One region of the Vibrio sp. PSi01 genome, then DNA from elsewhere that is predicted to be linked to it. Evidence: predicted binding sites of a transcription regulator. Region 1 holds the regulator's gene; each other region holds the start of a gene.
The links. Region 1 encodes PurR, which represses purine synthesis genes. Its sites were predicted from a motif close to TNANGNAAACGTTTNCNTNA; they were not measured.

Region 2: the regulator PurR is predicted to act here: its motif matches at 3,128-3,147, upstream of folD (bifunctional methylenetetrahydrofolate dehydrogenase/methenyltetrahydrofolate cyclohydrolase FolD).
Region 3: the regulator PurR is predicted to act here: its motif matches at 1,948-1,967, upstream of purE (5-(carboxyamino)imidazole ribonucleotide mutase).

Annotation. Positions count from the first base shown of each region.
Region 1 covers NZ_JBHNYN010000003.1:359,482-370,328, reverse strand. The annotation lists gene glgC (glucose-1-phosphate adenylyltransferase) at 1-982, shown strand, start outside; gene glgA (glycogen synthase GlgA) at 972-2,426, shown strand; gene ACFI6G_RS06965 (alpha/beta fold hydrolase) at 2,711-3,508, shown strand; gene ACFI6G_RS06960 (putative signal transducing protein) at 3,657-3,974, opposite strand; gene ACFI6G_RS06955 (TVP38/TMEM64 family protein) at 4,022-4,702, opposite strand; gene ACFI6G_RS06950 (TfoX/Sxy family DNA transformation protein) at 4,835-5,425, opposite strand; cyclic di-GMP riboswitch class I at 5,553-5,638, opposite strand; gene purR (HTH-type transcriptional repressor PurR) at 5,809-6,813, opposite strand; gene torD (molecular chaperone TorD) at 7,130-7,777, opposite strand; gene torR (two-component system response regulator TorR) at 8,065-8,778, shown strand; gene elyC (envelope biogenesis factor ElyC) at 8,919-9,764, opposite strand; gene cmoM (tRNA uridine 5-oxyacetic acid(34) methyltransferase CmoM) at 9,880-10,665, shown strand; gene mukF (chromosome partition protein MukF) at 10,791-10,847, shown strand, end outside.
Region 2 covers NZ_JBHNYN010000016.1:875-11,721, forward strand. The annotation lists gene ACFI6G_RS17685 (elongation factor P hydroxylase) at 3-533, opposite strand; gene ACFI6G_RS17690 (trimeric intracellular cation channel family protein) at 834-1,457, shown strand; gene aroC (chorismate synthase) at 1,585-2,670, opposite strand; tRNA gene ACFI6G_RS17700 (tRNA-Arg) at 2,938-3,014, opposite strand; gene folD (bifunctional methylenetetrahydrofolate dehydrogenase/methenyltetrahydrofolate cyclohydrolase FolD) at 3,226-4,083, shown strand; gene ACFI6G_RS17710 (cation:proton antiporter) at 4,199-6,013, opposite strand; gene ACFI6G_RS17715 (NupC/NupG family nucleoside CNT transporter) at 6,198-7,397, opposite strand; gene ACFI6G_RS17720 (LysR family transcriptional regulator) at 7,603-8,523, opposite strand; gene ACFI6G_RS17725 (lytic murein transglycosylase) at 8,669-9,667, opposite strand; gene ACFI6G_RS17730 (YcgL domain-containing protein) at 9,698-9,988, opposite strand; gene minC (septum site-determining protein MinC) at 10,210-10,847, shown strand, end outside.
Region 3 covers NZ_JBHNYN010000030.1:1,578-12,424, forward strand. The annotation lists gene aroE (shikimate dehydrogenase) at 1-272, opposite strand, end outside; gene hemF (oxygen-dependent coproporphyrinogen oxidase) at 348-1,265, opposite strand; gene tsaC (L-threonylcarbamoyladenylate synthase type 1 TsaC) at 1,285-1,842, opposite strand; gene purE (5-(carboxyamino)imidazole ribonucleotide mutase) at 2,038-2,523, shown strand; gene ACFI6G_RS21615 (5-(carboxyamino)imidazole ribonucleotide synthase) at 2,529-3,659, shown strand; gene ACFI6G_RS21620 (DNA topoisomerase family protein) at 3,728-4,297, opposite strand; gene ACFI6G_RS21625 (DUF494 family protein) at 4,310-4,786, opposite strand; gene dprA (DNA-processing protein DprA) at 4,790-5,902, opposite strand; gene ACFI6G_RS21635 (LysM peptidoglycan-binding domain-containing protein) at 5,899-6,990, opposite strand; gene def (peptide deformylase) at 7,131-7,643, shown strand; gene fmt (methionyl-tRNA formyltransferase) at 7,682-8,647, shown strand; gene rsmB (16S rRNA (cytosine(967)-C(5))-methyltransferase RsmB) at 8,767-10,047, shown strand; gene trkA (Trk system potassium transporter TrkA) at 10,157-10,847, shown strand, end outside.

The sequences.
Region 1 (10,847 bases):
CCGATTTATTGACCCTATTCCGGCACAAATGCGCAAAGGAAAGCGTTGGTATGAAGGCACAGCAGATGCAATCTACCAAAACATGGGTTTTATGGAATTGGAAGAACCTGATCAAGTCTGTATTTTCGGTTCTGATCATATCTACAAAATGGATATCAAACAGATGCTTGATTTCCACAAAGAAAAGAACGCGGCTTTAACGGTTTCAGCGTTACGTATGCCACTTTCCGAAGCTTCTGAGTTTGGTGTTATTGAAGTTGATGCTGAAGGTCGTATGATTGGTTTTGAAGAGAAACCTGCAAATCCCAAGTCGATCCCGGGAGATCCTGAATCAGCGCTTGTTTCAATGGGCAACTACGTGTTCGAAGCGAAAGAGCTTTTTGCTGAACTAACGGAAGATGCAGATAGAGAAGGGTCGACACACGACTTCGGCAAAGACATTATTCCCAACATGTTCCCACGTGGTGACGTGTTTGTTTATGATTTCAGCACCAACCGTATTACCGGTGAGAAAGAAGAAGTTTACTGGCGCGATGTAGGTACGATTGACGCGTACTGGCAAGCGCACATGGATCTTCTTAAGAAAGATGCGCCATTCTCGCTATACAACCGCAAATGGCCTTTACACACTTATTACCCGCCACTACCACCAGCTACGTTTACTGATTCGGCAAATGGTCGAATTCAGATCATTGATAGCCTTGTGTGTAGCGGTAGTTATGTACGTGGTTCGCGTATTGAAAAGAGTGTATTGGGCTTCCGCAGCAATATCGCATCAGCATGTGATATTAGCGAGAGTATCTTACTCGGTGATGTAAAAGTGGGTGAGGGTTGTATCCTGCGTCGCGTTATCATCGATAAAGATGCAGACATCGCACCGGGTACACAGATTGGTGTAAACTTGAAAGAAGATAAAAAGCATTACCACGTCTCTGACGATGGTGTAGTAGTGATTTCTAAAGGAGCACGAGTTGGTTACTAAGACTCTCTCGGTACTTTTTGTAGCGTCTGAAGTTGAAGGCTTGATTAAAAGTGGTGGCTTGGCTGATGTAGCCAAGGCACTGCCTAAAGCGTTACAAACACTCGAACAGGATGTTCGAGTGACCATCCCCGCTTATCGAAATATACCTAATATTGACTCCGCAGAAGTTATTTTAGCCACTGAACTCGATCATTGGCCTCATACCGCTTATCAGGTTAAGAAGTTGAGCGTTGAAGGCGTTCAAGTGTTTGGTATTGAATGTGCTAAATATTTCGACCGCCCTGAAATGTATGCCGAGAACAATCAAGCTTATGCTGATAATGGAGAACGTTTCTCCTTCTTTAGTGCCGCTTGTTTAGATATGTTACCAAAGCTTGGTTTCCAGCCTGATATCGTTCATGCGAATGATTGGCATACTGGTTTTGTTCCTTTCTTGCTCAAGTCTCGTTACCAACAACACGATTTCTTTGAAAATACACGCAGTGTCATTTCAATTCACAATGCGGTTTTCAAAGGGGTGTTCTCATATGATGAGCTGCAGTGTCTACCTGAAATGCACAGCTACAATGTACCAGAAGCAGCGGTGAGTGATACTCACGTTACTATGCTAAAAGCAGGCGTGTTGTGTGCAGATAAAGTCAACGCGGTAAGCCCAACTTATGCAGAAGAGCTGAAAACGGAATTAGGAAGCCACGGTATGTCGGCTGAGTTTCAACATCGTTCGGCAGACTTGTTTGGTATTCTTAACGGCTGTGATTACGGTGCTTGGAATCCGGAAACAGATGTGTTCCTGCCTCGTAAGTATAAAGCGACGAAACACAGCATGGTTCGTGGCAAATCAGCTTGTAAGCAAAAACTGCAACAAGATGTTGGCCTGCCCCTGAATGATTGCGCTGTTTATGGCATGGTTTGCCGTTTGACGAATCAAAAAGGTGTCCATTACTTACTGCCGATCATCGAACAGTTCTTGAAAAACGACCTTCAGATTGTGATTGTCGGTACTGGTGATCCGGTTTTGGCGAGTCAACTTAAAGAGTTATCAGCACTTCATTCAGACAAGTTCTCTTTTGTCGAAGCGTACAATAACGAATTGGCACACTTGGTTGAAGCGGGTTCTGATTTCTTTTTGATGCCTTCGGAATTTGAACCGTGTGGTTTAAACCAAATCTACAGCATGGCTTACGGTACTTTGCCGATTGTTCGTTCTGTGGGAGGTTTAAAAGACAGCGTGAATGATTACGATGAGGATTCTGAGGTCGCGACTGGGTTTGCTTTTGAAGAGCCAACCCCACAAGCACTATTGGCAGTGTTACATCGATCGTTGTTACTTTATGCGCAAACGCCGTCTGAAATTAAACGGGTTCAGCTTTATGCTATGCAGCAAGATTTTAGTTGGGAAGACGCTGCTAAAGAGTATCTAGCAATGTACCATACTGCATTTTAACGTTAATTTAATCTCTTGATGTAGCTGATGTACACCATTAGCACTAAACAACGGAAGGCGCTCTTTTCACAGAGTGCCTTTTTATTTGTTGGTCTGTCTACATCACGTTTGAGAAGACAGAGCTTGCAAACTCATGTCAGTCAGGTAGAAAAGAGGGAGTAGGTATTCACATGACTAATGGTAGGTTTGACACTATTATCACTTAAAGTTCTTAATTGCGTGATATCCTTAGTCATCGCCTTGTGATGAGGCACAGCTCCATTTTAATAATTAAAGCGATAGGTATGTCTGAGAGTTTATTATTCCATAAAACATTTACTCACCCTACGAGCGACGAGTGGGTTGTGTTTGTGCATGGCGCAGGAGGAAGTTCCTCTATCTGGTTCAAACAGATCAAAGCGTATAAACAGCATTTCAACTTACTTCTCATCGATCTGAGAGGGCACGGTAAATCAGACAATATACTTAAAGGGCTGATTTCGAATCGTTACACCTTCAAATCGGTAACGCTCGATATTCTCAAAGTTTTAGATCACCTAAAAATTCGTTCTGCCCATTTTGTTGGCATGTCTTTAGGTACTATCATAGTACGTAACGTCGCTGAGTTAGCAGCAGGGCGTGTGCGTTCAATGGTATTAGGCGGTGCTGTTACTAAGCTAAACACTCGCTCTCAAGTTTTAATCAAATTAGGTAACTTAAGTAAACACATCATTCCTTACATGTGGTTATACAGTCTTTTTGCGTATGTAGTAATGCCGCAGAAAAGCCAAAAAGAGTCTCGTCACCTTTTTATCCGTGAAGCTAAAAAACTGTGCCAAAAAGAGTTTAAGCGCTGGTTTATCTTAACGGCAGATGTAAACCCTTTGATGAAGTATTTTAAAGATAGGGAATTACCAATACCGACTCTTTATTTGATGGGCGAACGTGATTACATGTTTATTAAGCCTGTAAAAGAAATGGTGGAAGCACATGAGTCGAGCGAGCTAGTAGAAATTCCGAATTGTGGACACGTATGTAATGTGGAAAATCCTGAAGAGTTTAATCAGCGTTCGATTGCGTTTATTCAAAAGCAAATTCAGTGATTATCACGATTCTTTATCAGAACAGACGCTCGAATAGAATTGAAACAAAAACGGGAAGCTAATTTTAGCTTCCCGTTTTTGTTTGGAGGAGGTATCTGACCGAGTTGTTATATAAGGCCGTTGGAGCCACTTTACCTTTCAAAACCTGCTATTCAGGAGAAGCAGCACCGCACTGCCAACAAGAGCCAAATTGGGCTTCATTGACTTCATGACACTGTCTGCAACGCCACTCTTCATAGATTATAGAATCTTGCTGTTTTTGGTATTCATTGACAATAACACGTGCCTTATTGGCTTGTTCTGGTTCATACAGCCAAACATACGGGTCAGTATCTTCTGTAAAAGGGATTTCTCCTTTCAAACCAAACAAACCCTCACCACGGACCTCACACGCAATATTCTCACTTTCTAGCAATCCACATATGATGTGAGCTTCAGTAGGGTTCGATGCGCTAAAGATTTTCATTGAAATAGAACCTTATTTGGCTATGTGTGTTATCTAATCTATATCCATTATTCAGCTACAGGTGTTGAGCGAAACTTACCCATCAACCATTTAGCAATAATTGGGAATATACCTAGTAATGCAAATGACAACAGCACTGAAGGAGACACGATACCCGAAAGTGAATCTATTTCTGCGAGTTGAGTACCAGCATTTAAGAAAACAGCTGTACCTGGCAACATCCCAATTTGACTCGTAATGTAGTAACGACTTACCGACATCGGCGTTAGACCCATCAACAGGTTGATAAGGAAAAATGGGAATACAGGGATCAGGCGTAGAGAAAATAAGTAAAATGCCCCGTCTTTTTCGACACCTTTATTCATGGTCGCCAATTTGTCGCCGAATTTGGTTTGAATCCAGTCACGTAACAAATAGCGGCTACTCAAAAAGGCGATAGTTGCACCGATTGCACTGGCGAATGACACCAATAACAAACTATTCCAAAAACCAAAGAGCGCAGCACCCAATAGGGTCACAACAGCAGCTCCTGGAATCGAGAAAGCGGTAATCATGACGTAAGCTGCGAAATAAATAGCAGCCGCGGCGATAAAATTACTGTCAATGTATTCATTCAAAACGGCTTGCTGAGCCTTGGCATTCTCAAGTGTGAGGTATTGGCCAAAGTTGACGCCTAGTAAGACAATCGTTATTACCAACACAATACCCAATATCATTTTCTTACTCATTGATACTTCCTCTAAATTTTCAATGCATACCGATAGTATAGATAGACAGGTAAAGCTTAGATTAACTTTCAACAGATATAAAAAAAAGCCGCATAAATGCGGCTTAGTTATGTGTAGTTTTAACTGATAATGTTAATTTACGCGACTGATAAGCTCTTCGCGACGCTGCTGCGGTATAACAGACCAATGTGTACCATTAATCGCACCTTCTAGCGCCCAAAGTAACTCGATACTGACAGAGGACGCGTGAGATTCCTTGATGGCGTTAAACGCGTTTACAGAGCCAGATTCATATAAACGTTCTACGGAATCTATCCCAGCCTTTTTCAACATGCGCTCGGTAGCAAGTCGAAGGTTAGGAAGGTCTTTTAATCGAGTTGGTTTAGCAGAAGACTGTTCAGCTTTTTCATCTTTAGCAAAACCCAAAGACGTAGTCGCAAGCTGCAAGATTTTTTCTTGATCCTGCCACAGGCCTTCAGGCAAAGCGAAATATTTAGTAACAACAGGGAAGCCACGTTTTTTGTAAACGTAAGGTTGAAACCCTTGTTGTTCAAATTGTTTTGTTGTGCATTTGTCCGCTCGTATATGCAACTGGTCATTTACAACCAGAGCAAACATCGTGTCATCGGCAAAAAGACCGAAGCCACCAAACATTGAACGTGATTTTATTTTTCCTAGGGACTCAAATAACTTCATTGAGTCCTTTAGTATCGGTTTATCCATGTTATTTATCTCGGTGTATTTGAACTACGCCACCAAATAAGCAGGTCCGAGAGATTAGCAAAATGTTGCAACTAAATTGTCAATAAGCCGTAAATTACTAAATTATTAGTAACCACTGCATTTTGCCATCGGTAACCCCGCTACCATACCAACGAGTGGTTTAGGCCGGAAGCTTTGCGTCTCACTCTTTCGAGTGGTTTGCCCTGTGCGTGACTGATTAAATAGAATAAAGTTTTTGTTGAATGAAGCTCACACTTGTTATTTCAAAATGTGATATTGCTTCAATTAATGATCTTGCTGTTATGATACCAGGTTCATTAATGTTGTTGATAAAAAAAGCGCACCTAAAGGTGCGCTTGATTAGAATAAACTGAATTTATCAATTAATTTAACGTTTTAACTGTACTTCGTTCAACAATTTCAGGGTGCATTTCGAAAACGCGTTTTTCATGATCTTTATCTTTGATGCGTTCTAACAAAATTTCGAATGCATTTTTACCAACACGACGCTTCGGTTGGTGAACCGTGGTCAATGGTGGGGAGAAATATTCAGCGAGTTCGATGTTATCGTAACCAATAACTGATATATCTTCAGGAATGCGAATTCCTTTTTCTTGTAATCGACTCATCAAACCTAGTGCCATGGTGTCGTTGAAACAGAACACTGCCGTTGGGCGATCTTTCATCTCAACAATCTTATCTGCTGCTATAACAGCAGTATCACATTCAAAGTTACCTTCAATGATCAAGCGTTCGTCAGTGGCAATATTAGCTTCGTCAAATGCACGTTTGTATCCTGCGATACGTTCAACACAGGCTGCTTTATCTAAGTGGCCACTTAAACAAGCAATCTTAGAGTGACCGCGTTCAATAAGGTACTTGGTCGCTAGGTAGCCACCTTCTTCAGAGTTATCAATGATCTTGTCGGCTTGAGAGCTCTCAGGACCCCAGTCCATCACTACTTTAGGAATGTCAGCGTGACGGTCTAACATTTCTCTTAGTTCTTCAGTTAGGTCTGAACACATAACCAAGATGCCATCTACACGCTTCTCTGCAAGCATTCGAATGTAATCACGTTGCTTCTCATAAATACCGCCTGTGTTACACAAAATCAAAGTGTAGCCTTGACGGTAGCAGTAGCTCTCTACGCCATCGATAACCTCAGAGAAGAATAGGTTGGTTGACTGAGTTACTAGCATGCCGATAGTGCGTGTTGTATTACATTTCAAACTACGAGCAACAGCACTCGGTGCATAGTTTAGTTCGTCTACGGCTTTGTTTACTTTTTCTTGAGTCGCTTCTGCGACAAAACGTGTTTTGTTGATTACGTGAGAAACGGTTGTTGTTGATACGCCTGCTAAGCGAGCGACATCTTTTATAGTGGCCATGGTTTTATCCTATTAGAAGCTACTTTCCCAAAGTACGGAATAAAGTAGCCGTTAAGCTACTTAACTAAGAGCTTAAATTTGTAGGGCTCTTTGGGTACTAAAGTGCTAAAAAACAAAAAACCGCTATTGAGCGGCTTGTCTTAACACCGAAATGCTTTGAACTTAAATAAGCTTAGCATTTCGTGAATGTTTCATATTTTATCGTTTGCGGTCACAATTTTAGACTGACTAGAAATTACTCGCAATATAATTCACCCAGAAATCCGGGTGAATTGTCACATTCTACTGAATTTATTTACCTAGTCGTTGGGCGAACTTATTCACCAGCTAAATATTGAGTGTCTAAATTGCAAAATGCGAGTAGCAAAGACGAGACCGAAGCGTAGAAACCAAACTGGTCAACGTCATGACATTTCACATTAAACTTTGGCAACCAAGTAAGTAGTTGCTGATCGATAAACTGCTGTTGAATGACGAACGATTTCTCTAATTCTTCTTCAAGCTCAGTTTCATTTGAACGGATGATTAGATTGCCAAGGAAGTCGAGTTCGATAGCAATGTGATCTGCAGGTTCTTTTAAGTCTTGGTTCACGATTAAGTTGTGCTTAGCCATGATGTCTTCCATGTCTTTAGCTGGCTTATCGTTTAATAGACCTGTTTCGCCGATGTACATTGAAGCGTAAGGTAAAGCACCATGTTTGTCTGTCTTCAAGAAAAGGTCGCAGAAGTCAGCAGACAGTTCCAGTTGGGCATCTTCACGTGTTTGTAGACGGTTCAATGCGTCTACAAGCTTATCAATCGAAGGCTTTAGAGCTTCATTCGAACCTAAACCAGAAAGGAAAGAACGAATTTCAACAGAGTGGTAGTGATCGAGTTCTTCTTGAGTGAGCTCTTTGGCGAATAAGCTTGATAACCACCAGTAAATTTCTGCTCTTTGCTCGTTGAATGCTTTCGTATCTTTCATTTCATAGATCCTGATTTAGTCTTGTGATGTTTATATACCCAGCGCCGTTAAGTCATTTGGGTACAAGCACACCAAGGCTGAATAACAAGGTTATTTGCTAAGCGCAAAGTGACTCGTTCGTAGTAATGCCTATATTGAATTGCGATGGACGATAAATAGCAAGGTTTAAGATTGTCTTGTATCAAAAAAAATCCATGTTTCTGGCTTTTATCTTCAGTACCACTAGAATTGTTACTAGTCATGAATAGAATAGTCATTGAAACTATTAAATAAGAAAAGTGGTGTAGATGAGCTATCACGTATTGGTCGTAGAAGATGATGTGGTAACCCGCAGTAAACTGGTTGGATATTTCCAGAACGAAGGTTACACAGTGAGTGAAGCTGAGAGCGGCGCTCAGATGAGAAACGTGTTGGAAGAAAACAACGTTGATCTCATTATGCTGGACATCAACTTACCAGGCGAAGATGGATTGATGCTAACTCGCGAATTACGCAGTCAATCAGACATTGGAATTATTTTAGTTACTGGACGCACGGATAGCATCGACAAAATCGTAGGCCTTGAAATGGGCGCAGACGATTATGTTACTAAACCCTTCGAACTTCGCGAATTATTGGTTCGAGTTAAAAACTTACTTTGGCGTATTGCTGCTGCTCGTAGAACAGCGACGGGAGTGGTGGAACAAGCAGAAGATGAGTCTGTTGTTCGTTTTGGTGAGTGGACGTTTGATATTCCTCGCCGAGCGCTAAGCAAAAATGGTGAGCCGGTTAAACTGACTAAGGCTGAGTATGAGTTGCTAGTCGCACTCTCTTCTTACCCTAACCAAGTATTAAGTCGCGAACGTATTTTGAACATGATTAGCCACCGAGTGGATGCGCCTAATGATCGCACTATCGATGTGTTAATTCGTCGTATGCGCGCAAAAATGGAGTTTGATCCCAAGAACCCACAGATTTTTGTGACGGTTCACGGTGAAGGTTACATGTTCGCTGGTGACTAAACCCTTCGGGCGTTTTAATCAGTAAAAAAAGACAACTAGCGTAAAAAAGCCGAGACATCATTGATGGTTCGGCTTTTTATTTCTTGCCATACTATTGGTTATTGCTAACCATCCGAAAATTAATAGATATCGATTTGAGACTAGGCCGCAGAAACGACGCCATTATCTTCTTCTAAAATAGAAGGCTCAGGGACAACGATAGGCTCTTCAACATTATCATTACTCGTGTCTAGCCAATCGCGCAGGCTTTGCCAAACTAACCCCATGGTTTCGTGCCAATAACGTTCGGTCTGCTCAAGGTATAGCGCTTTAGGCATGTACTTATCCCAAGGCTCTACAATGCCTTCTTGTGCAAGGTAGTTGGTTGGTGCCGCTAATGGTTTCATACCCGCAGCATGGAATTCATTCAAGGCGCGAGTCATATGGCTAGCCGATGTAACTAATACCATCTTTTTATTTTTAACAAACGCGGCGGCTTGGCGGGCTTCTTCCCACGTGTCTTTTGCTGTTTCAAGCAAAATGATGTCAGGTTTTGAAACCCCAAGCGCTAAAGCCACTTTAGCCATCATTCTTGCATTACTCACTTCAGTCCCCGCACCATAGCCAGACAAAATGAGTTTGGCACCAGGATAAAGGCGTAAAATACGAATGCCTTCACTTAAACGCATCAATCCTGTGCGACTAAGCTCAGATGTAGGTGGGATTTGGTCGTCTACGACGTGACCACTGCCGAGAACCATAACGTAATCGATGGTGTCATCGACGGGTAAAAAAGCGGTGTGTTGCCTTTCCATTGGCATTAAAAGTTGACTAGAAACTGGCTGGAAAGCGATGAGGAAAATACCACAGAGGGCTGAAAGGGTAATTAGGCAACCAGTCTTCCTTTTGGTAGTAAACATCACTAGGGCTAAACCCAGAAAAGCGAGAATTAACATTGCTGGCAGTGGCATCAATAATGAAGACACTACTTTTTTCAGCTCAAACATATCCGAATAGTCCGAAAAAACATCACTTGGTAGTAAAAAGAGACATCGCCTCTTTATTCCTGAAATTCCTGTGACAGAATAGCAGGCACGATAGGACATAATAACTCAAGTAGCCGTGACTGAAGACCGTAATTTCGACGATATTGCCCACAAATTTGCAAAAAATATTTACGGCTCTGACAAAGGAGAGATCCGTCAGATCATCGTATGGGAAGATTTAGAACAAGCTTTGAGCAAATTTGATGGTTCCATATCTCCGTTGCATATACTCGATGCTGGCGGTGGGCTTGCACAAATGTCGCAAAAAATTGCGTCGCTTGGGCATAATGTTTCTCTGTGTGACCTCTCTTCTGAAATGCTGAAACTAGCAGAAGAAAGTATCAGCGAAGCAGGTTTGCTAGAGCGGTATCGTTTTATCCACTCTCCCATTCAGAATGTGGCAGAACATCTCGATGGGAAAGTCGATGTTGTGATGTTTCATGCTGTGATGGAGTGGTTAGCGAACCCGAAAGAGGCACTTGATTTATTACTGGAACAAGTAAAGCCGGGTGGTGTTGCTTCGATAATGTTTTACAACCACCACGGATTAGTCCTGAAAAATGTGATTTGTGGCAACATTCCTCATGTATTGAATGGGATGCCACATCGAAAACGGTTTAAGCTGCAACCACAAAAAGGCTTGAAGCCGGAAGAGGTTTATCAATGGATAGAAGACGCTGGTCTAGAAATCTGTGGTAAATCAGGCATTCGCTCTTTCAGTGACTACATAGGTAATATGGAGTACATGGGCGATTACCAATTTGAAGATGTATTGGAACTGGAAAAACAGCTATGCCGCCAAGAGCCATATCTGTCACTAGGCCGTTATATTCACGTTTGGGCTCAAAAACCTGCGCAATAGCAGCGGTGAATGTGGTAAAAGAAGCCACAACATGCGCTATGCAATCGTAAGAAGCCCGCGTCATAAAGAAATAGGCGTAATATCTAACATGTTCGATATTACGAAAAACAGTAACAGGAACCACAATGAGTGAAATGACTCAAACTGCCGAAGAGCAGCCAATTGATGAGTTGGTGGGCTGG
Region 2 (10,847 bases), on a different contig from region 1:
TCTTATTTCACAATAAATTGACTAGCACATAACGGTTCAACATCGTAGAAGCTGCGTAATGCTTCAGAAAGCATTTTTACTCTAGGAGGGAGGCCAACTTCTAAGATACCCATGACTTCACTGTGTACTTTATTCATAAAGGCCAAGCGATCTGGCTCAAAATCGCCGTGTAGATTGTCACAGCTGACATTAAAAGGAAAGCCTGCGCTCGTCGCAATGATCCATTCATACGCTTGTGGGCGTATTTCGACTTTTTCAAACTCAGCTTGAACTGACTCAGTTCGGCCATCAGGTTCATACCAATAGCCAAAGTCTTCCAATAAACGACGCTCAGGACCAGCGACACACCAATGTGCTATTTCATGTAACGCAGAGGCATAGAAGCCGCGAGCGAAAACAATTCGATGATGTGGAGTGTCGTCGTCGGCAGGTAAATAGATCGGCTCATCAGCGCCGAGCTCCAATTTGGTGTTAAAGCTTTCAAAGAAAGTCTGATTAAAAATGTCGATAATGTCTGAGTATTGGTGCGTCATAAATTCATATTTAAGTAAAAAGAACAGGGGCATTTTGCGTTTTTTTAAGCACTCGGTAAAGCCCTATAACGAGTAATGATTTTGTGCTAACCATTAGACTTTATCGTGACAATCGATTGCTGATCCAAGATTACACCACTTTGAGGTAAATAATTAGTTTAGCTAATCCGAAATGCCTATTCACGGTACAAATATTCATTCGTCAATCAGCGTTTTTACTACTACACTCGCGCTTCATTTTTATATCCTCAAGGCCTTATAAAACTCCAATTTATAGACCTAAATTATAGAGCTACAGCAATGCTACTAAGTGTTTTGTATATCATTGGCATCACGGCAGAAGCCATGACCGGCGCTCTCAGTGCTGGCAAACAAAAAATGGATTGGTTTGGTGTAATGTTGGTTGCAAGTGCAACGGCAATTGGCGGCGGTACAGTACGAGATATCTTACTCGGCCATTACCCTTTAGGTTGGGTTGAAAACCCACAATATCTGGCGATCACCTGTATCGCAGGTGTTATCACAACAGGACTGGCTAAATGGGTAATCAAGTTAAAAGGCTTGTTCATTCGTTTAGATGCTCTAGGTCTTATCGTGTTCAGCATCATTGGCACGAAGGTCGCGATGACCATGGGTCTGCACCCAATGATCTGTATGGTGTCTGCCTTGGTAACTGGCGTGTTTGGTGGTTTGTTGCGTGACCTTATCTGCCGTCAAACACCATTGGTTCTGCATGAAGAGCTATATGCATCTGTCGCACTTGTCGCTTCAGGTTTATACCTAGGTTTGCTTGAGCTTGGCATTAACGACGTAACCGCAACGATTGTTACGCTTGTGGTTGGTTACTTGCTGCGTATGGCGGCCGTACGATTCAAGTGGCGCTTACCTTCGTTTCAGCTTGACCCTGAAAGCTCGGTACACTAGCGCTTGCTAGTACTAAAATACGAAACGCTGCGCGTCATGCACTAAAATATAAAAAAAGGGGCAGCCTCATAATGAGACAGCCCCTTTTAGTATCTATAATTTCAATATTGAAAGAATAGATGCAAAATTAGATTTTTGGCGTTTCAGTTGTCACACCAAAGTTTTGACCGCGATGGCGTAGCAAGTGATCAAGCAGAACGATAGCCAGCATCGCTTCAGCAATAGGCACCGCACGGATACCCACACATGGATCGTGGCGACCTTTAGTGATTAACTGCGTTGCTTCACCGTCTTTAGTGATCGTGTCACCAGGAACGGTAATGCTTGATGTTGGTTTAAGCGCAATGCTTGCCACAATATCTTGACCAGTAGAAATGCCGCCTAAGATACCGCCAGCATGGTTGCTGCTGAAGCCTTCTGGAGTTAATGGATCACGGTGTTCACTACCACGTTGATTAACGACATCAAAGCCATCACCAATCTCAACACCTTTCACCGCATTAATGCTCATTAGAGCGTGAGCAATGTCAGCATCTAAACGATCAAATATTGGCTCACCAAGGCCTACAGGCACTTTAGTCGCAACCACTTGAATCTTCGCACCGATCGAGTTGCCTTCTTTTAGCAGGTCACGAATCAGTTGGTCAAACTCAGGAACTTTGTCGGCATCTGGGCAGAAAAACGCGTTGTTTTCGATCTCATTCCAATCCACTTTATCAATTGAGATATCACCCATTTGAGAGAGGTAAGCTTGGATTTCAATACCAAATTCTTGTTTCAGGTATTTCTTCGCAATTGCACCTGCCGCAACACGCATTGCAGTTTCACGAGCAGAAGAGCGACCGCCGCCACGGTAATCACGCACACCGTACTTTTGATGGTAGGTATAGTCAGCATGACCAGGACGGAATTTGTCTTTAATTTCGGAATAGTCTTTAGAGCGTTGGTCTGTATTTTCAATCAATAGACCAATAGAAGTGCCCGTAGTTTGGCCTTCAAATACACCTGATAAGATTTTCACTTCATCCGCTTCACGGCGAGCCGTTGTATAACGAGAAGTACCAGGGCGACGACGGTCCAAATCTCTTTGAAGGTCTGCTTCGGTAATTTCTAATCCTGGTGGGCACCCATCTACGATACATCCTAGTGCGATACCGTGACTTTCTCCGAACGTAGTCACGCGGAAATGTTGTCCGATACTGTTTCCTGCCATTACTTCCTCTAAATCAGCTATTGGCAGAAGGTTTGATTCTTAAACCGACTGGCTAATAGCTTTACTTGTCTATTCTTCGTGAATTCATAGTGGCTTTATTACCAAATGATGTAAACCCAAAAAACGAACAATTTTAACTTTATCTTACATAAGCCGAATGAAACGAATAACAGAAGAAAATGAGTAGCGCTTGAAAAGAAGTGTTTTATGATGTGTAAAATGCAAAAAACCCGACAACTCGGAGAGTTATCGGGTTTCTTTAAATAATGGCACGCCCTGAAGGATTCGAACCTTCGACCACCTCCTTAGAAGGGAGGTGCTCTATCCAGCTGAGCTAAGGGCGCGCTACAGGAACGAATTATACGAATTCGAATCAGTAAAGCAACGGCTTTATGTAACATTCTGATCTAAGTGAGTAAAAAAAGGGCAACAAACATATAAGTGTTGAAAATTAAACCAAAGCAATCGTTTGCTTGATGGTAATCAAAAAGATTTTCTGGAATAATGCGCCAAAAACATCAGCCACTAACTTGAATATCAATACTAAGGAAATTCATGACTGCTCAAAATATTGATGGAAAGCTAATTTCTCAAACGGTTCGCTCTGAAGTAGCGGCACGTGTAAAGGCTCGTACAGAAGCTGGACTACGCGCTCCGGGCCTAGCGGTTGTTTTAGTGGGTGAAGACCCAGCTTCTCAGGTTTACGTAGGAAGTAAGCGTAAAGCGTGTGAAGAAGTTGGCTTCGTTTCTAAATCTTACGATTTGCCAGCCACAACGACAGAAAATGAACTACTAACATTGGTAGACCAACTGAACGAAGATCCGGAAATTGACGGTATTCTAGTTCAACTACCTTTGCCTGCTGGTATTGATACTACTCACGTTCTTGAGCGCATCACACCAGAAAAAGACGTTGATGGCTTCCACCCATACAACGTAGGTCGTTTGGCTCAACGTATGCCTAAGTTACGCTCTTGTACGCCTAAAGGCATCATAACGCTGCTTGACCGTTACAACATCGACTTACGTGGAAAACACGCGGTTGTGGTTGGCGCATCAAACATCGTAGGTCGCCCAATGACTCTAGAGCTTCTTCTAGCAGGTTGCACGACAACAACATGTCACCGCTTCACCAAAGACCTTGAAGGTCATGTACGTCAAGCCGATGTTGTGGTGGTTGCCGTTGGTAAGCCTAACTTCATTCCTGGTGCTTGGATTAAGAAAGGTGCTGTTGTGGTCGATGTTGGTATCAACCGTTTGGAATCTGGCAAGCTCGTTGGCGACGTTGAATACGATGTGGCTAAAGAGAGTGCAAGCTTCATCACACCAGTACCGGGTGGTGTAGGTCCAATGACAGTAGCGAGCCTAATCGAGAATACAATGATCGCTTGTGAACAATTTCACTCAAAGTAACTCGCAGCGACAGTATGAATAAAATGAAAAAGCCGCAACGTGAAGAACGTTGCGGCTTTTTCTATGCTTTTCACTTTTGATACTAAGCTACTCACTTTTAATATAGAGCGACTCGCTACTTATCTGGAATATCGGTTTTTTCTGTCTGTTCAGAAGGTGGTAGTAAGCTAACGATCTCACAATCGGTGGATGCTAGTTTTTCCAAGTCAGAACCTTGTGTCACTAAGCGGAAATCACCGTCGGTAATCACCCCAAGAGGAATCGCTTTAGGGTACAGAGCCTTAAACTCGTTGAGATCAAATGCTTCTGTTAAGCCTGTGCTCTTAATTTGGCTGCCTTGAGCCATTAGTGAATTCAATTTGGAATACGTCACGCCTTCAGAAAACAGACTTCTATTTCCATCGCGGTTCACTTGATGCCTTTCATGTTTATTCTCTGAGGATTCAAGCTCAAACACTTTATTCTCTCCAAACTCGTCTTGATAGTGCATGCTAACTAACGGGTTGGTTTGACGATACGGCGATACAATCATCGCACGCCCTATTCCATCCAAATCAAGATTATTTTCAGCGTGGCTCGAAGCTGGATTACCAAAATAGACATTCAAGTTATCCATGCGCGCCAAGCGAATGCTTTCCCAGTTGGTATCGGCAAGCACACTGTTAATGTTATGTGTCGCCAGTACTTTGGCAAACTGCCGTGCAAAGTGAGTCGCACCAAAGAATACAACCCCTTGTGCCTTCTCCTGGGTCACACCTAACTTCCTTGCCCACCAACTGGCAGTGAGACTCTGAATCACAACCGTACCGATGATGACCAAAAACACCATTGGCACCAACAGGTCTGCGCCTTCGATTAATTGCTTTTCTTGAAGCTTGATTGCAAACAGAGAAGAAACTGCGGCAGCGACGATCCCGCGAGGCGCTATCCAACTCAAAAACCATTTATCTGCCGAGCTGAGATCCGTGCCGATCCCGCTGATCCACACACTCAGAGGACGAGCCACCAGCATAACGACCGCTAATAAGCCAATACCCCCCCAACCTATCGAGAGGAAAGTCCCTGAATCAAGTCGACTCGCCAGTAAGATAAACAGTGCTGAGATAAGTAACACAGTTAAGGTTTCTTTGAACTCAATAATATCTTCAAGATCCAACCCTTTCACGTTAGCAAGCCAGATACCCATGATGGTCACGGTTAATAGACCAGACTCTTCACTCAGGTCATTAGAAAAAGAGAACGCCGCCAACATCAACGTCAGGACAGCCACGTTACGTAGATAATGCGGAAACCAGTGCCCTTGTAACATCTTAGCAATCAGGTGACCGCCAATACTGCCTAACCCCAAACCAATCGCTAGAGTCAGCCCCAAAGCTGAAAGTACATGCCCAGTAGGATCGGCAGAAGAGACAATGTATTCATAAACAAGAACAGCAAATAGAGCGCCGATAGGATCAATAATAATCCCCTCCCATCGCAATATATTGCCTAAAGAGGATTTGGGCTGAATACTACGTAGCATAGGTACAATTACCGTCGGGCCAGTGACAACCACCAATGCCCCAAACAGTGCCGCTAACGGCCAACTGAAATCGACAAAATAATAAGCCCCCATCACGATGCACGCCCATGTAATCAACATGCCGAAACTCACTAAGTGAGTCACCATCCGGCCATGACCTCTGATTTCTTTGAAATTCAGAGTTAATGCACCTTCAAACAGAATGATAGCAACACCTAACGAAATCAGCGGAAATAGAACATCACCGAAAATAACATCGGGATTAAGGATAGTTAAACCGGGACCTAGCAACAGGCCAACGATAAGAAGAGGGAGAATCGCGGGAAGACGCAAACGCCAGCCAAGTAGCTGACAAGCTAAAGACAAAAGTCCAATTAACGCCAAAGAAGAAGTAATCGACAAATCCATTTGTGCCCCTAAAAATTTGTACCACACCCTGTGATACAAACCTATTTGCTGAAACAAGAAAGCCTACGTGATTAAACTATAGGCTCTCTTTTTCGTGCTAACCGAATATTATTGCGATTAATCAGTCACTTTACTATAGGGGAAATAAAGTGACTGACTCATCCATTCGGTACTTATCATCTAGCTACAGAGAAAGTACCACACCAGCAATCGCTGCACTCATTAAGTTAGCAAGCACACCCGCACAAATCGCTTTAAAACCGTATTGTGAGATGAAAGAACGACGCTCTGGAACTAAACTGCCCAAACCACCGATCAGAATCGCCATGGTAGAAATGTTAGCAAAACCACATAAAGCAAAAGTCACGATCGCTTGTGAGTGTTCGCTCAATGCATCTTTTACGTCCATTAGCTGAATGAAAGCCACGAACTCGTTCACGACAATCTTGTTACCGATCAGTGAACCTGCAACCACAGCCTCTGACCATGGCACACCAATCAGCCATGCAACAGGAGCGAACACATAACCTAGGATAAGTTCGAAGCTTAGATTTACGCCAAACCAGTCACCAGCTATGCCCAGTAAGCCATTTAGCATTGCTATCACACTGATAAAGGCAAGTAGTGTTGCGCCCACTGCAACAGCAATGCGAAGTCCAGACATAGCCCCATCTGCCATTGCCTCAACGACGTTTGTTGCTCGTGGAATTTCAACGTCAGACTCAATATTTTCTTGAGCCTCATCTGCGTTACCTGGTACCAAAATCTTGGCCATCAATAGACCAGCAGGCGCTGACATAAATGCCGCAGCGATCAGGTAGTTCAAATCAACACCAAGCGATGCATAGCCAACTAACGTGCCACCAGCCACTGAAGCCAAACCACATACCATCACCGCAAACAGCTGTGAGTCTGTCATGTGTTTTAGATAAGGTTTAACCACCAATGGCGCTTCGATCATGCCAACAAAGATGTTTGCCGTCGCAGACAGTGACTCCGCGCGGCCTGTACCTAGGAACTTTTGCAAAGCGCCGCCGATGAGGTTGATCACCTTTGGCATAAAGCCGATGTGGTACAAACCTGAAATCAATGCAGAGAAAAAGATAATGATGCCCAAAACATTAATCGCAAAAACGAATCCATTATTGGTAAGGCCACCAAAAAGGAAGTTTATCCCTTCTTGACCGTAATTGATTAAGCTAGACACCGCGCCTGTGGCTGCATTCAATACTTCTTTGCCCATTGGAACATACAGTACCAATAGCGCGAATGTAACTTGCAGTAAGAAAGCTAGAGAAACCGTTCTCAGCGGGATATTTTTTCTGTCCGTAGATAGTAACCAAGCGGCAACTAAAATAGTGATAATTCCAAGTAGGGAAGCCATGTGCGTCAACCTAAAAGTTGTAGGTAGGAAAGGCGACGCATTGTATAGAGGAAATCGTTTGCGGCAAGGTGCGATTGTTAACGTGATGTTGGGGTAATCAATTCGGAACAATGTAATTAATTAAATCATTGAATTTTAATAAATAACTTTGATTAAAAAGCATACTTTTTCCATATGGAAATTATATTTATAGATTTAGAAAAAGTTAGCGATGTAATTCAACGCAGGTTTTAAGGTTTTCATCCCAATAGGTCGGTGATCCGATATGGTCTTTAATAAATTCAATCACCGCGGAAAGCTTCTTCGGCATATTCTTGCGGCTAGGGTATACGGCATAGAAAGGCATCAACTGGCTCGCTCGCCATTCCGGTAAAACTTGGATGAGCTTGCCCGTTCTAAACTCTTCCTTCACTAAATATGTGGCTAGATAAGCTACGCCCCACCCTGAAACTGCCGCATCCCGTACTGCTTCAGCCAAATCCACAGAATAATCACCCGCTACTTTAACGCTAAGGTTCTCTTGCCCGTTATCAAACGCCCAAGATGTGTAATCTCGCTCTCGGCTACGATAGATAAGGCAGTTATGGTCAATCAGGTCAGAAGGCACATGTGGAGTCCCTGCTTTAATTAGATAGTCAGGAGATGCAGCCACCACAAACTGACTGTCTGCCAATCGCTGCGCAATATAACCTTCGGGCAAATCTTCGTTATTGGTGATCCAGAGATCCAATCGCTCTTCAATCATATCTACCTTGTAGTCAAACAAGTGGACCTCGATTCTCAGCTGAGGATAAAGTTGTCTGAGCTGATCAATCGCAGGAATGATATGCAGTGTGCCAAATGACTGTGACAAGCCGACTCTCAATATTCCAGAAATATCATCTCGTTGGCTGTCCATATCCATTTGAGCCGCTTTGACAGTATTGAACAGCTGCTCACAGTGCTGATAGAACACTTCCCCAGCTTCGGTCAGCGTTAGGCTACGTGTGGTTCTTTGTACCAGCTTGATACCTATCGAATCTTCGAGCAAAGCAACTTGCTTACTGATGTGAGACACCGACACATTCAAACTTTTTGCAGCACTGGTAAAGCCTTCATGCTTGATTAACGCATGGAATATCACCATCTGTGCGGCTCTATCTGTTAGCACAAGGCCACCTTCTTAAATCTCTGAAATATAAAATCGGATAAAACAAAAAGGACTCCGAAGAGTCCTTTAGTTCGTTCGGCCTATACTAGGCTAAATGCTATTCAAGGCGACCTTAGGTCGATTAATCAAACTTAATTCTGTCTGCTAGGTGGCTAACTGCTAACGCAAAGTAGTAAGAACGATTCCACTTCATTAACACATTGTAGTTGTTGTAAATGAGGTACGAACGACCAGTTTCATCATCAGGCATAATCAGCCAAGCTTTGATGTCTTCGTCTAGCTTAGGTAGCGCGCGACCATCGAAACGCGTAATACCGAGTTCAGACCACTCTTTTAAGTACTTCGCTTTGTCTTCGTCTCGACCTTGCATCTCAATAGACACGGTTGATGGAACGTGAACCTGACGCCCCCAAGTATATTTGTCATCCCAACCCGATTGGCTGAGATAATTAGCCGCCGAAGCAAACACATCTTCTTCAGTACCCCAAATATCTTTCTTGCCATCACCACTGCCATCAGCGGCGTAAGCTAAAAATGAGCTTGGCATAAACTGAGGTTGACCCATAGCACCAGCCCAAGAGCCTTTCATGTCTTTGGGTGCTATATGTCCTTGGTCGAGAATCGTTAGTGCGGCCATAGCTTCTTTACGGAAGAAAGCTTCTCTGCGTCCTTCATAAGCCATGGTCGTCAATGCATCGATAACGCTGTAATTCCCCGTGAACTTACCAAAATTACTCTCTACGCCCCATAACGCGACAATGAACCTTGGTTGAACGCCATACTCATCGCCAATACGCTTTAACGCTTGGTAATGCTCTTTATAAAGCGCTCGCGCCTGCTTCACTTTCCAATCTGGCACTGCTCTTGGAATGTACTCATCCAGAGTCAGTTTTTTCTCAGGCTGATTTTTGTCGGCTTTCACGGCTCTTGGCTTAAACGTCACACCATCAAAGGCTTCTTCAATGATCGCTTCGGAAATGCCTTCTTCACGGCCTTGTTGCTTTAGTTTTTCTACATATTGCTCAAAGCTCAACTCTTCAGCTTGTACTGAGCTAATGGCCAAGCTATTACCCAATAATAACGCCGACACTGCCAATATGGTTTTTGAAAATTTACTCAACGATCACTCCTCCCTGAATTGAGGTGGCTATCACTCTTCGTCTTGAACTTTTTGTTGCGATTTACGCTCTTTATGAAGCTCAAGCTCATTAACCGGTGGTGGCGGAACCTGCAAAAAGAAACCATCGGTATTCAGTGACTCTCTCACTTTATCGATGTTCACTTGAGCCAGTTTACGACCATCCATTTTAATTACCATTACAAAACTAGGTTTACCAAACATTTGCATCAATGCGTCAGGAACTTGTGAGAAATCATCCTTCTTAGGGATATAAAGGTATGTTCCTTCTTTCTTTGAACTTTTATATATAGAACACAGCATGACAAACCTTTTTTAATTGTTTATGACTACAAAACTCTCACTTGCGAGATCAATAGTTTATGTTGGGGAAATATTGAGAACAAAACGTTCATTTGACAACAAGATTACTTGCTGTGCTTGGTTTGGGAATATAACATGATAAACCTAGTTTCAGGCAATGCCCTTTATTTTATTGATAAAGAAATTGTACCCATTCGCTATTGAGGTCCTGTAGTTTTTCGATGTCTAGTAACCCAGATCTAAAAGGTAGCAGTTTTACGCTATCTGTATTGCACTTATCCGATGATCAAGTCGAAAATGCAGTGTCTTTTCTTCAAGAGAAGGTAGACCAAGCACCTACGTTTTTCGCTGCTGCGCCCGTTGTTATCAACATCAGTAAAGTCGCAGGCGATATCGACTTTATTCGACTGAAAAGCGGTATCTCTCAAGCGGGCATGATCCCGGTTGGCGTGGCTGGCTGTTCTGATAAGCGTATGCAAAACCTAGCGAAAGAAGCTGGCTTTGCTGTTATGACAGCAAGCAAGTCTCCCTCTCAAGCTCCGGCGAAAATGGCTCCGATAAAAGTGGTGAGAACACCGATTCGTTCAGGCCAACAGGTGTATGCAAAAGATGGCGATCTATTAATCCTAAGTCATGTAAGCGCCGGAGCAGAAGTGATAGCCGATGGCAGCATCCATATTCATGGCACTTTACGAGGCCGTGCTATTGCAGGTGCAAGTGGTCAAACTGAAGCAAAAATAATTTGTAATGATTTACAAGCCGAGCTGGTTTCCATTGCTGGAAATTACTGGCTCAGCGATCAAATTGATAGCGAGTACTGGCAGAAGAAAACCATGTTCAGTATGGCAAACGATGTATT
Region 3 (10,847 bases), on a different contig from region 1:
GTGTTTACAGCACCAGCTAGTTCAGCCCTTTCAGTTAGGCGATTGGCAAACTGATACGCATCTTCTTTAAAAGGTGCTGTGACATTACATCCTCTACCACCTTCGCTGAAAAAGGCTTTCGCAGCAGTGATAAATTCACTATGTTCTGGCTGTAATGCTGTATAGGTAAGTTGTTGGCTGGTTTGGCGAGCAAATAATGTGTGAATGAATGGCGATTTGCTTTGACCAATAGGGTTACCGAAAACGGCATAACGATCTACTTGCTGTGTCATATCCTTACCTAACAGAAATAAAAAAGGGTCTTCTATATAGATGACCCTATCACTATCCCTATAAGGAAGGAAGAACTACCAAACTCGAGGCTTTAGGTAGTCGCTATAAAGCAGAGCTTCTGGTGAGCCCGCTTGTGGTTCATAGCGATATTCCCAACGAGCCAACGGCGGCATCGACATCAATATAGACTCTGTGCGACCACCACTTTGCAGGCCAAATAAGGTGCCACGGTCATACACAAGGTTAAATTCAACATAGCGACCACGACGATAAAGCTGGAAGTCACGCTCACGTTCACCATAAGGTGTCTCTTTGCGTCGTTCTACAATTGGTAAATACGCGGCTGCAAAACCTTCACCGACCGCCTGCATATAAGCGAAGCTCTTTTCAAAGCCCCACTCGTTTAAGTCATCAAAGAACAGACCGCCAACACCACGTGTTTCATCACGGTGAGGTAGATAGAAGTACTTATCACACCACTCTTTGTGTTCTTGGTAAACATCATCACCAAATGGTGCACACAGGTCTTTAGCAGTTTGATGCCAAGATTGGCAATCTTCATCGACAGGATAGAATGGCGTTAAATCAAAACCACCACCGAACCACCAGATAGGATCTTCCCCTTCCTTTTCGGCAATAAAGAATCGTACGTTCGCGTGTGAGGTTGGGATGTATGGGTTTTTAGGATGGATAACTAATGAGACACCCATAGCTTCAAACTTACGTCCGGCTAATTCAGGACGGTGAGCTGTTGCAGAGGCAGGCATAGCCTTACCAGCGACATGAGAAAAGTTAACACCGCCTTGCTCAAATACCGCACCATTGGTCATCACGCGAGTTCGACCACCGCCACCAAGACGTTCGCCAGGTTCACGCTGCCATGCATCTTCTTCAAAAAGAGCTGCACCATCAGCTTGTTCAAGCTGTTGGCAAATCGAATCTTGTAGGCTCAGTAAAAACTGCTTTACTGCTTCTTTATCAATTGCTGACATCTTACTTCCTTTGCAGGGTTTAACCCTGTCTTAATATTTTCGACGTTTTTGCATCTCTAATTTCGCTTGGTTTTTCGCGACCACCCGTGTGACCTTCTAAAATAGAGACTAGATATTGGCCAAGTTGCTGCTGAACTTCTTCAGTCGTCATGCAAGGCGGCTCGCCAGTCAGGTTGGCACTGGTAGAGGTTAACGGCTTACCGAATTCATTACACATTCTTTGAACTAAAGGGTGATCAGTCACTCGTACTGCAATGGAATCAAACTGGCCGCTGACCCAGTTAGTCACTTTGCTGCTGGTTGGCATGATCCAAGTAACTGGGCCAGGCCACGTTGCTTTTACGGTCGCTAACTGCGCTTCCGTCAACTGGCTTTCATCAATATAAGGCAACAACTGCTCATAACTCGCAGCAATTAGGATCAACCCTTTCTCCATCGGTCGCTGTTTTAAATCGAGCAATTTCTTGATAGCTTGTGGATTATCGGGATCACAACCGACCCCAAAAACGCCTTCGGTAGGGTAAGCAATGACTTCACCTTGCTGTAATGCCTGCAATGTATGTTGAAAGTTATCCACGGGCTGCCTCGTTAATTCAGTTATCAAACTCGCTAAGTGTACAAATTATCATTCACTGTGACTAAAGCTATTTGTTTATAAAATGTATCAATTAACAACTTAGACTGACGCAAACGTTTTCCTTAAGCAATTTTACCCGTATAATGCGCGCAAAATATCTAATCACTAATTAAATCGTACCTGAAGGAGTTTGAGATGACTGTCGGTATTATCATGGGTTCTAAATCTGATTGGCCAACAATGAAGCTAGCTGCAGAAATGTTGGATCAGTTTGGCGTGGCGTACGAAACAAAAGTGGTTTCTGCTCACCGCACACCTCAGTTGCTTGCAGACTACGCAACCAGTGCGAAAGAGCGCGGTATTAAAGTGATTATTGCGGGTGCTGGTGGTGCTGCGCATCTTCCGGGTATGGCTGCAGCTTTCACAAGCGTACCTGTTCTTGGTGTTCCCGTTCAGTCTAAAGCACTGAAAGGCATGGACTCTCTGCTTTCTATTGTACAAATGCCAAAAGGTATCGCGGTAGGTACTCTGGCTATCGGTGAAGCTGGTGCTGCTAACGCTGGTATCCTAGCCGCGCAAATCATTGGTACTCACAATGAAGAAGTGATGGCAAAAGTAGAAGCGTTCCGCTCTGAGCAAACAGAAACGGTTCTGGCTAATCCAAACCCTGCAGAGGACTAATTCCCATGCATGTTCTTGTGTTAGGCGCGGGCCAACTTGCTCGCATGATGTCCCTAGCTGGGGCACCACTGAATATTGAAATTTCTGCTTTTGATGTTGGCAGCAAAAATATTGTTCACCCATTAACGCAAGCGATTCTAGGCAGCGGCTTAGAAAATGCGATTGAGCGTGCGGACGTCATTACTGCTGAATTCGAACATATCCCTCACGATGTACTTGAGGTGTGTGAGCGCAGCGGTAAGTTCTTACCGACAACAGAAGCAATCAAAGCTGGCGGTGATCGTCGCCTTGAAAAAGCCCTGTTAGACGAAGCAAATGTGAAAAATGCCAAGTACTACGTGATTAATTCTCGCGAAGACTTTGACGCTGCGATCGCTCACGTTGGCTTACCAATGGTATTGAAGAGCACACTTGGCGGCTACGATGGCAAAGGTCAATGGCGCTTAAAGACATTAGACAATGTTGACACGACATGGACAGAAATGGCGGAGTGCATTGCCGCAACAGATAACCAAGCAATTGTGGCTGAAGAGTTCGTCCCGTTTGATCGCGAAGTCTCACTGGTCGGTGCTCGTGGTATCAATGGCGATATTCAAGTGTACCCACTGGCTGAGAATGTTCACACCGATGGCGTGTTGAGCTTATCGACAGCAATTGATGACATTGAACTGCAAGAGCAAGCGAAAACCATGTTCACCTCAGTTGCAGAGCGTTTGGATTACGTTGGTGTGTTGGCGCTTGAATTCTTTGATGTTAAAGGTTCACTGCTTGTAAATGAGATTGCACCACGTGTTCATAACTCTGGCCACTGGACTCAACAAGGTGCTGAAACTTGTCAGTTTGAAAATCACCTACGTGCCGTATGTGGAATGCCACTAGGCAGCACTAAACTGATTCGTCCTACGGCAATGATCAACATTCTTGGCGAAGATACTCTCCCTGAGGCTATTCTGGCTCAAGACGGTTGTCATGTTCATTGGTATGGCAAAGAGAAGCGTGCGGGTCGTAAGATGGGCCACATCAATGTGAGCGCTGACTACAACGCCGAGCTGCAAAGAACATTATGTTCATTGGCAAACATTCTCGATAAGCAAGCCTACCCTGCTGTTCATGAATTTGCAGAGCAACTGAAGTAAGCTTTCATTGTGGGTTTAATATAGAAACGGCGCTCATTGAGCGCCGTTTTTGTGTCTATAACATCAGGTTATTGAGATTGAATGTGGTGACACTTGCGATCAGCACATTGCTTCTTAGTACCACTGGCCGTTTTCTTCTCCAGCAACAATGGAAACAAGCATTCTTCACAACGACCTATAACAGGTGGCTGATTAACGGCGAATTTACACTTAGGGTAGTTATCACAAGCATAGAAGATTTTGCCATATCGAGATTTACGCTCAACCAAATGGCCTCTGCCACACTCAGGGCAAGCAACAAGTGGCTGCTCTTCAGGCCGTTCTTTCGGTTGGTCCAAAGATTCGATGTGATTACACTCTGGATAGCTGCTACAACCAATAAACATCCCAAAGCGACCTTGCCTTAATACCAATTCGTTTTGGCATTTAGGACATGGTACACCCAGCTCTTTCACCACATGGCCATCGTTTTGATGTAGGGGTTTGATGTAATCGCAACTTGGATACTGCTTGCAGCCTAAAAATGGACCGTGCTTACCATGGCGAAGCTGAAGCTCTCCACCACACTGTGGACATGGTTCATGCTCTAATGCATGTTCATGTGCTGAAAAAAGCTGATTATCAATCTTACTACTCATGACAAGCCTGTATTAATGCAAGATACCTTGCTCTTTGGTGTACAACAGCTCTTCCATTTGCGTGTAAGCACTTTCATTACCCGGCACATTAAATAGCACCATTAAGATAATCCATTTCAGATCATCCAATTCAAATTCGTTGGTCTCAAGCCCCATCACACGATCAATCACCATTTCACGAATCTCTGTTGTGAGTACATTGATCTGCTCAAGGAACAGTAAGAAACCTCGACACTCCATATTAATACGTGAAATCTCTCGACTGGTATAAATACGCATCGAGGTATTGGAACACACACTAATCGCCGCTTGGTTCTCGGTATCTTGCAATGCTGCAAGATCTTCTAACCAATGGAGAGCCTTATAAATATCATCTTGGTGAAACCCTGCTCGAAGAAGCTCATCTTCCAGCTCATCTTGATCCACCTGCAATTCAGAATCGCTATGGATGTAGGTTTCAAACAAGTACATCAGTATGTCCATCATCATAGCTTAGCCTCTCCCCTTTCGAATATAGCCACCGGAAACTGCAACAACATGCCCTGAGAGCTCAAGCTCCAAAAGCTGCATCATGACCTCATGCACAGGTATATGGGTTCTCTGTGCCAAAATATCAACGGGTGTCGCCTCTAACCCTACGTTAGCGAACAGCTGTGGAAATGGCAATTGTTCATTTTCCCCAATACTGGACGTAGGTTCGAACAAACTGGGCTGCTGATCAATAGACCAGTCTAACAGACTCTTTATTTCAATCAGAACATCTTGAGCACTCTGTACCAAACATGCACCAGCTTTGATTAAACTATTCCCTCCACGACTGGTTGGGCTATGAATCGAACCTGGAAGCGCGAAAACCTCGCGCCCCTGCTCCATGGCATAGCGAGCCGTAATCAAAGAGCCACTTTTCTCAGCTGCTTCAACCACTAAGGTTCCGAGCGATAAACCACTTATAATACGGTTACGACGAGGAAAATGTTCAGGTCGTGGTTTGGCATCTGGACGGAACTCTGAAATCAACGCACCATTCTCACAAATTCTATCCGCTAAATTTCGGTGTCGGACAGGATAAATAGAATCCAAACCCGAACCCAACACAGCAAAAGTTTCCCCACCCTTATCTAGAGCACCATCATGAGCATAGCCATCGATACCGAGCGCTAAGCCACTGGTGACAATCAAACCGTTTTGAACGAACTCTTTGGCGAAAGACTTCGCGGTTTGCAACCCTTCGAGACTAGCATTGCGACTGCCGACCATCGCGATTTGAGGCTCAATCAATTTTTCAACATGACCTTTAACAAAAAGCACACTTGGCGCAGAGGCGGTCTCATTCAGCAGTTTGGGGTAATGAGGGCAATTCGGGGTAAGGATGTGATGGTTGGGTTGTCTTGCTTGCCACGCTAAGCAAGCCTCCACTTCTCTTGGGGCTTGCTCTCTTAAATAAGCAATTTGCTTGGCAGACAGACCAAGCGCTTGCAGTTGCTGACTTGAGTAACCAACAATATTCGGAGGGGAATCAATGCTCAGCAATCGAGAAAGTCGCTTGCCACCCAATTGCGGAACAAAGCTCAGAGAGAGCCAAGCGATCAGTGGTTGCTCATTCACTTGGTGCCCTTAACCTCTTCCTTCAAAGCAAGGTCCACAGGCGATACCGCCAGAATGTCATTGCTAACCGGTTTTGAGCTCTGAGTAATCAGGGCGAGACTAAAATACTCGTAAGGGCGGATGACCATCAAACTACCGAGCGAGGTACTTGGCAATTGCACCTTATCGCTCGCCGCTGACTCTTTGTAGCTGTATTCACCTTGCTTACCAAACACCACAGCGCCGTTTTCGCTGAGGGTAAACATAGAGCCTTGGCGAAGATTGTCCTGTGAGCCTTTATTGATAACGACCACCTGATTCTTTGCACTGTATTGGCTGCCATCTAATGAACCCAATATATTAGCAAACTGCCCTGCAGCACTAGGCGCTGGATAAAATGTGGTTGAGAGCTTCACCTGATCGACACCAAGCTCAGGCAACACTAGATCGTTAAGCAGCACCTCTTGCAGTTGGGTCTCGATCTGTAAGCGACTGAACTCAGCGTCCACTTCTTTTAAGCGTGCCGTGGCGACCAAACGTAACGAGGTCATACTCGCCTGAGGTAGCTGTCGCTGGTAAGTTTCGACGGCGCGGTAGATACCCCACTTGGGATACTGCTGTTTACCCGAGATAAATAACCGGTCTTCACCCGATAAGAAACGTTTACCATCGCTTGTCCCCAACACTCGTTGAGCTGATTGGATATCTTGCTGCTCAACCAAGCGGTCAGATTGTAGATATGGCAGAACCAGCCCCTCGTTGACGGTAGGCACCGCTTTCTTCTCAGAGACACGAATCTTAGGGCTCAGTTTAATTACAGGCTTTAGGCTCAATACAGGCTCGCCATTAATCCAAACCAAAGACAATTTATCTCCGGGGTAAATAAGGTGAGGGTTTTCTATCTCTGGATTTACTTGCCACAACCTCGGCCACAACCAAGGACTATCGAGATACATCGTGGAAATATCCCATAAGGTATCGCCCTTAACTACGACATAAACCTGAGGTGCATCCTGCCTAATGGTTAAAGGTTGCTCACTATTTTCAGCCATAACGGTGAACGAAAGTGAGGCACAAACGAGAGAAAAAATAGAAGAAAAATGACGCATGACCTAGGTTCCTTGGTCTGAATATATGACATCTGATTTGAGAATTACCTTCAGGATGCTGTCATTTGACCTCTAAAATGTCTAGAATTGAGCCAACAAGGTTTAAGCTGTTTCGGCACAGTTCAATATTTCGAGTGTATATGTCTGTATTACAAGTATTAACATTACCAGATGATCGTCTACGTACCGTGGCGAAACCGGTAAAAGAAGTTACCCCAGAGATTCAAAAGTTCGTTGATGACATGATTGAAACCATGTACGACGAAGAAGGTATCGGCCTTGCGGCAACGCAAGTAGATTTCCACCAACGCATCGTTGTTATCGATATTTCAGAAACACGTGATGAACCTATTGTTCTGATCAACCCTGAAATTACCGAGAAGCGTGGCGAAGATGGTATCGAAGAAGGCTGTCTATCTGTACCCGGCGCTCGAGCTCTAGTACCTCGCGCTGCAGAAGTCACAGTTAAAGCATTGGACCGCGAAGGCAACGAATTCACATTCGACGCTGACGACCTTCTGGCTATCTGTGTTCAGCACGAACTTGACCACCTAGAAGGTAAGTTGTTTGTTGATTACCTATCGCCACTAAAGCGCAAACGTATTCAAGATAAGCTAGCGAAGATTAAACGTTTCAACGAGAAACAAGGCTAATAACCGCTGCTATTACTAAATTAAGAAGGAAGTCTACCTTGAGTCAATCTTTAAGAATTGTCTTCGCAGGTACTCCGGATTTCGCCGCCCGTCACTTGGCGGCGTTGTTGTCTTCGGAGCATGAAGTTATTGCTGTTTACACACAGCCAGATCGTCCAGCAGGCCGCGGTAAAAAACTGACTGCGAGCCAGGTAAAAAACATCGCACTTGAAAACAATATTCCGGTTTACCAACCAGAAAACTTCAAGTCAGATGAAGCTAAGCAAGAGCTAGCAGATTTGAATGCTGACATCATGGTTGTTGTCGCTTACGGCTTATTGCTTCCACAAGCTGTATTAGATACGCCTCGCTTAGGTTGTATCAACGTGCATGGTTCAATCCTGCCACGCTGGCGTGGTGCTGCTCCGATCCAACGCTCTATCTGGGCGGGCGATAAAGAGACTGGCGTGACGATCATGCAGATGGATATCGGCCTAGATACCGGTGATATGCTAAGCATCGCAACGCTACCAATCGAATCTACAGATACCAGTGCGTCAATGTACGAAAAGTTAGCTGGTCTTGGTCCTGATGCTCTTGTTGAGTGTTTAGCAGACATCGCTTCTGGTAAGGCTGTTGCTGAGAAGCAAGATGACGAGCTTGCTAACTACGCGAAGAAGCTGAGCAAAGAAGAAGCAAAAATTGATTGGAATGACAGTGCAGAACACATCGAACGTTGTGTGCGCGCTTTCAACCCATGGCCAATGAGTCACTTTGCGATTACTGATAGCAGCTCTAATGATGAAAAAAGCATTAAAGTTTGGCAGACACGTGTTGATGAAGAATCGACGTCTGCGCCAGCTGGCTCAATAATCAAAGCAGATAAGACTGGTATTTATGTTGCGACTGGCGACAAAGTACTAGTATTGGAACAGTTACAAGTTCCAGGCAAAAAAGCTATGTCAGTTCAAGATATCTTGAACTCACGTGCAAGCTGGTTTGAAGTTGGGACTCAACTTTCTTAACCGCTTTAAAGCTACTCAATATGTACTTAAAAACGTGTAGCTTGTAAAAACACAGTTTAGAAAACCTTTACGAGGGCAGAGATGCCCTCATGTATTCAAATAAATATTCGGTACCCCTCATGAATGTTCGCGCTGCTGCTGCAAATGTCCTATTCCAAGTTGTCGATAAAGGCCACTCTCTTTCACACGCTCTCCCTGCGGCTCAAAAAACGATCCGTCCGCGAGACCATGCTCTACTGCAAGAGATTTGCTACGGCGCACTTCGTTACCTGCCTCGCTTGGAGTCAATCGCTAACGAACTGATGGAAAACTCGCTTAAAGGTAAAAAGCGCGTATTCCACCACCTGATCTTAGTAGGCATTTACCAGTTGAGCTTTATGCGCATCCCTTCGCATGCTGCCGTTGCTGAAACAGTTGAAGCAACCAAAACGCTGCGCGGCCCAAGCCTGAGTGGTTTGATCAACGCAGTACTTCGCAGCTACCTGCGCGATCAAGAAGAGCTAGATGAAAAAGCAGTTAGCCACAATGCGGGCAAATACAGCCATCCAAGCTGGATTCTAAAAATGCTTCAAGAAAGCTACCCAGATCAGTGGGAGCAACTGATTGAAGCAAACAACAGCAAAGCACCAATGTGGCTGCGCGTAAACCGTCAACACCACACTCGTGACGAGTATGTTGAACTGCTTAAAAACGAAAACATTGAATACACACTGCACCCAGAAGCGGCTGATGCCATAAAATTAGCGTCACCTTGTGATGTTACTTTGCTTCCGGGTTTCGACAGAGGTTGGGTATCTGTACAAGATGCTGCAGCTCAACTTTCTGTTGATTACCTAACACCCAAAGATGGTGAGCTAATCCTAGACTGTTGTGCAGCGCCAGGTGGTAAAACTGCGCACATTCTTGAACAGACTCAAGACACTGAAGTGGTTGCGATTGACAGTGATATTAAACGCCTAGACCGTGTTTACGATAACCTTGAACGCCTACAACTGCGTGCCGACGTAATCTGTGGCGATGCTCGCTACCCTGAAGAGTGGTGGATGGGTGATAAGTTCGACCGTATCCTGCTTGATGCTCCTTGTTCAGCGACTGGCGTAATTCGTCGTCACCCTGACATCAAGTGGCTACGTCGTGCATCTGATATTGATGCACTAGCAGAGCTGCAAAGCGAGATCATGGATGCAATGTGGCGTCAGCTGAAAGAAGGCGGCACCATGGTTTATGCGACATGTTCTATCACGCCGCAAGAAAACGTGCTGCAAGTGAAAGCATTCCTTGAGCGAACCGAGAACGCAACGCTTGTTGGGTCTGATATCGAAAATCCAGGTCGTCAAATACTGCCTGGAGAAGAAGATATGGATGGCTTCTACTACGCAGTTCTAGTAAAACAGGCATAACAACTAACAGCGGCTAAGAATTTATTTCTTAGCCGCTGTTTCTTTCTAGTGCATTATCAAAACAAAGTGAGATCACTAGAATTACGACGGTAAAGAAAAGAGACAGGCTATGAAGATCATTATCCTAGGTGCAGGCCAAGTTGGCGGTACCCTTGCTGAAAACCTGGTTGGTGAAAACAACGACATCACTATTGTCGACCGTAATACTGACCGACTTCGTGAACTTCAGGATAAATACGACCTTAGGGTTGTAAACGGTTATGCCAGCCACCCGAACACACTACGTGAAGCGGGCGCGCAAGATGCCGACATGTTGGTTGCCGTAACCAACATGGATGAAACCAACATGGCTGCGTGTCAGGTTGCCTTTTCTCTTTTCAACACACCAAACCGAATTGCCCGCATTCGCTCTCCTCAATACCTAGAAGAGAAAGAAGCGCTATTCAAGTCTGGTGCTATCCCAGTCGATCACCTGATCGCACCCGAAGAGCTAGTGACCAGCTATATCGAGCGCCTGATTCAATACCCAGGCGCATTGCAGGTTGTGAGCTTTGCTGAACAGAAAGTTAGCCTCGTCGCAGTAAAAGCCTACTACGGTGGTCCACTGGTCGGTAACGCCCTATCTGCTTTGCGTGAGCACATGCCGCACATCGATACTCGTGTTGCTGCTATTTTCCGTCAAGGCCGCCCTATTCGCCCGCAAGGCACTACCATCATTGAAGCAGACGATGAGGTTTTCTTCGTGGCCGCGAGTAACCATATCCGCTCAGTAATGAGTGAACTGCAACGCCTAGAGAAGC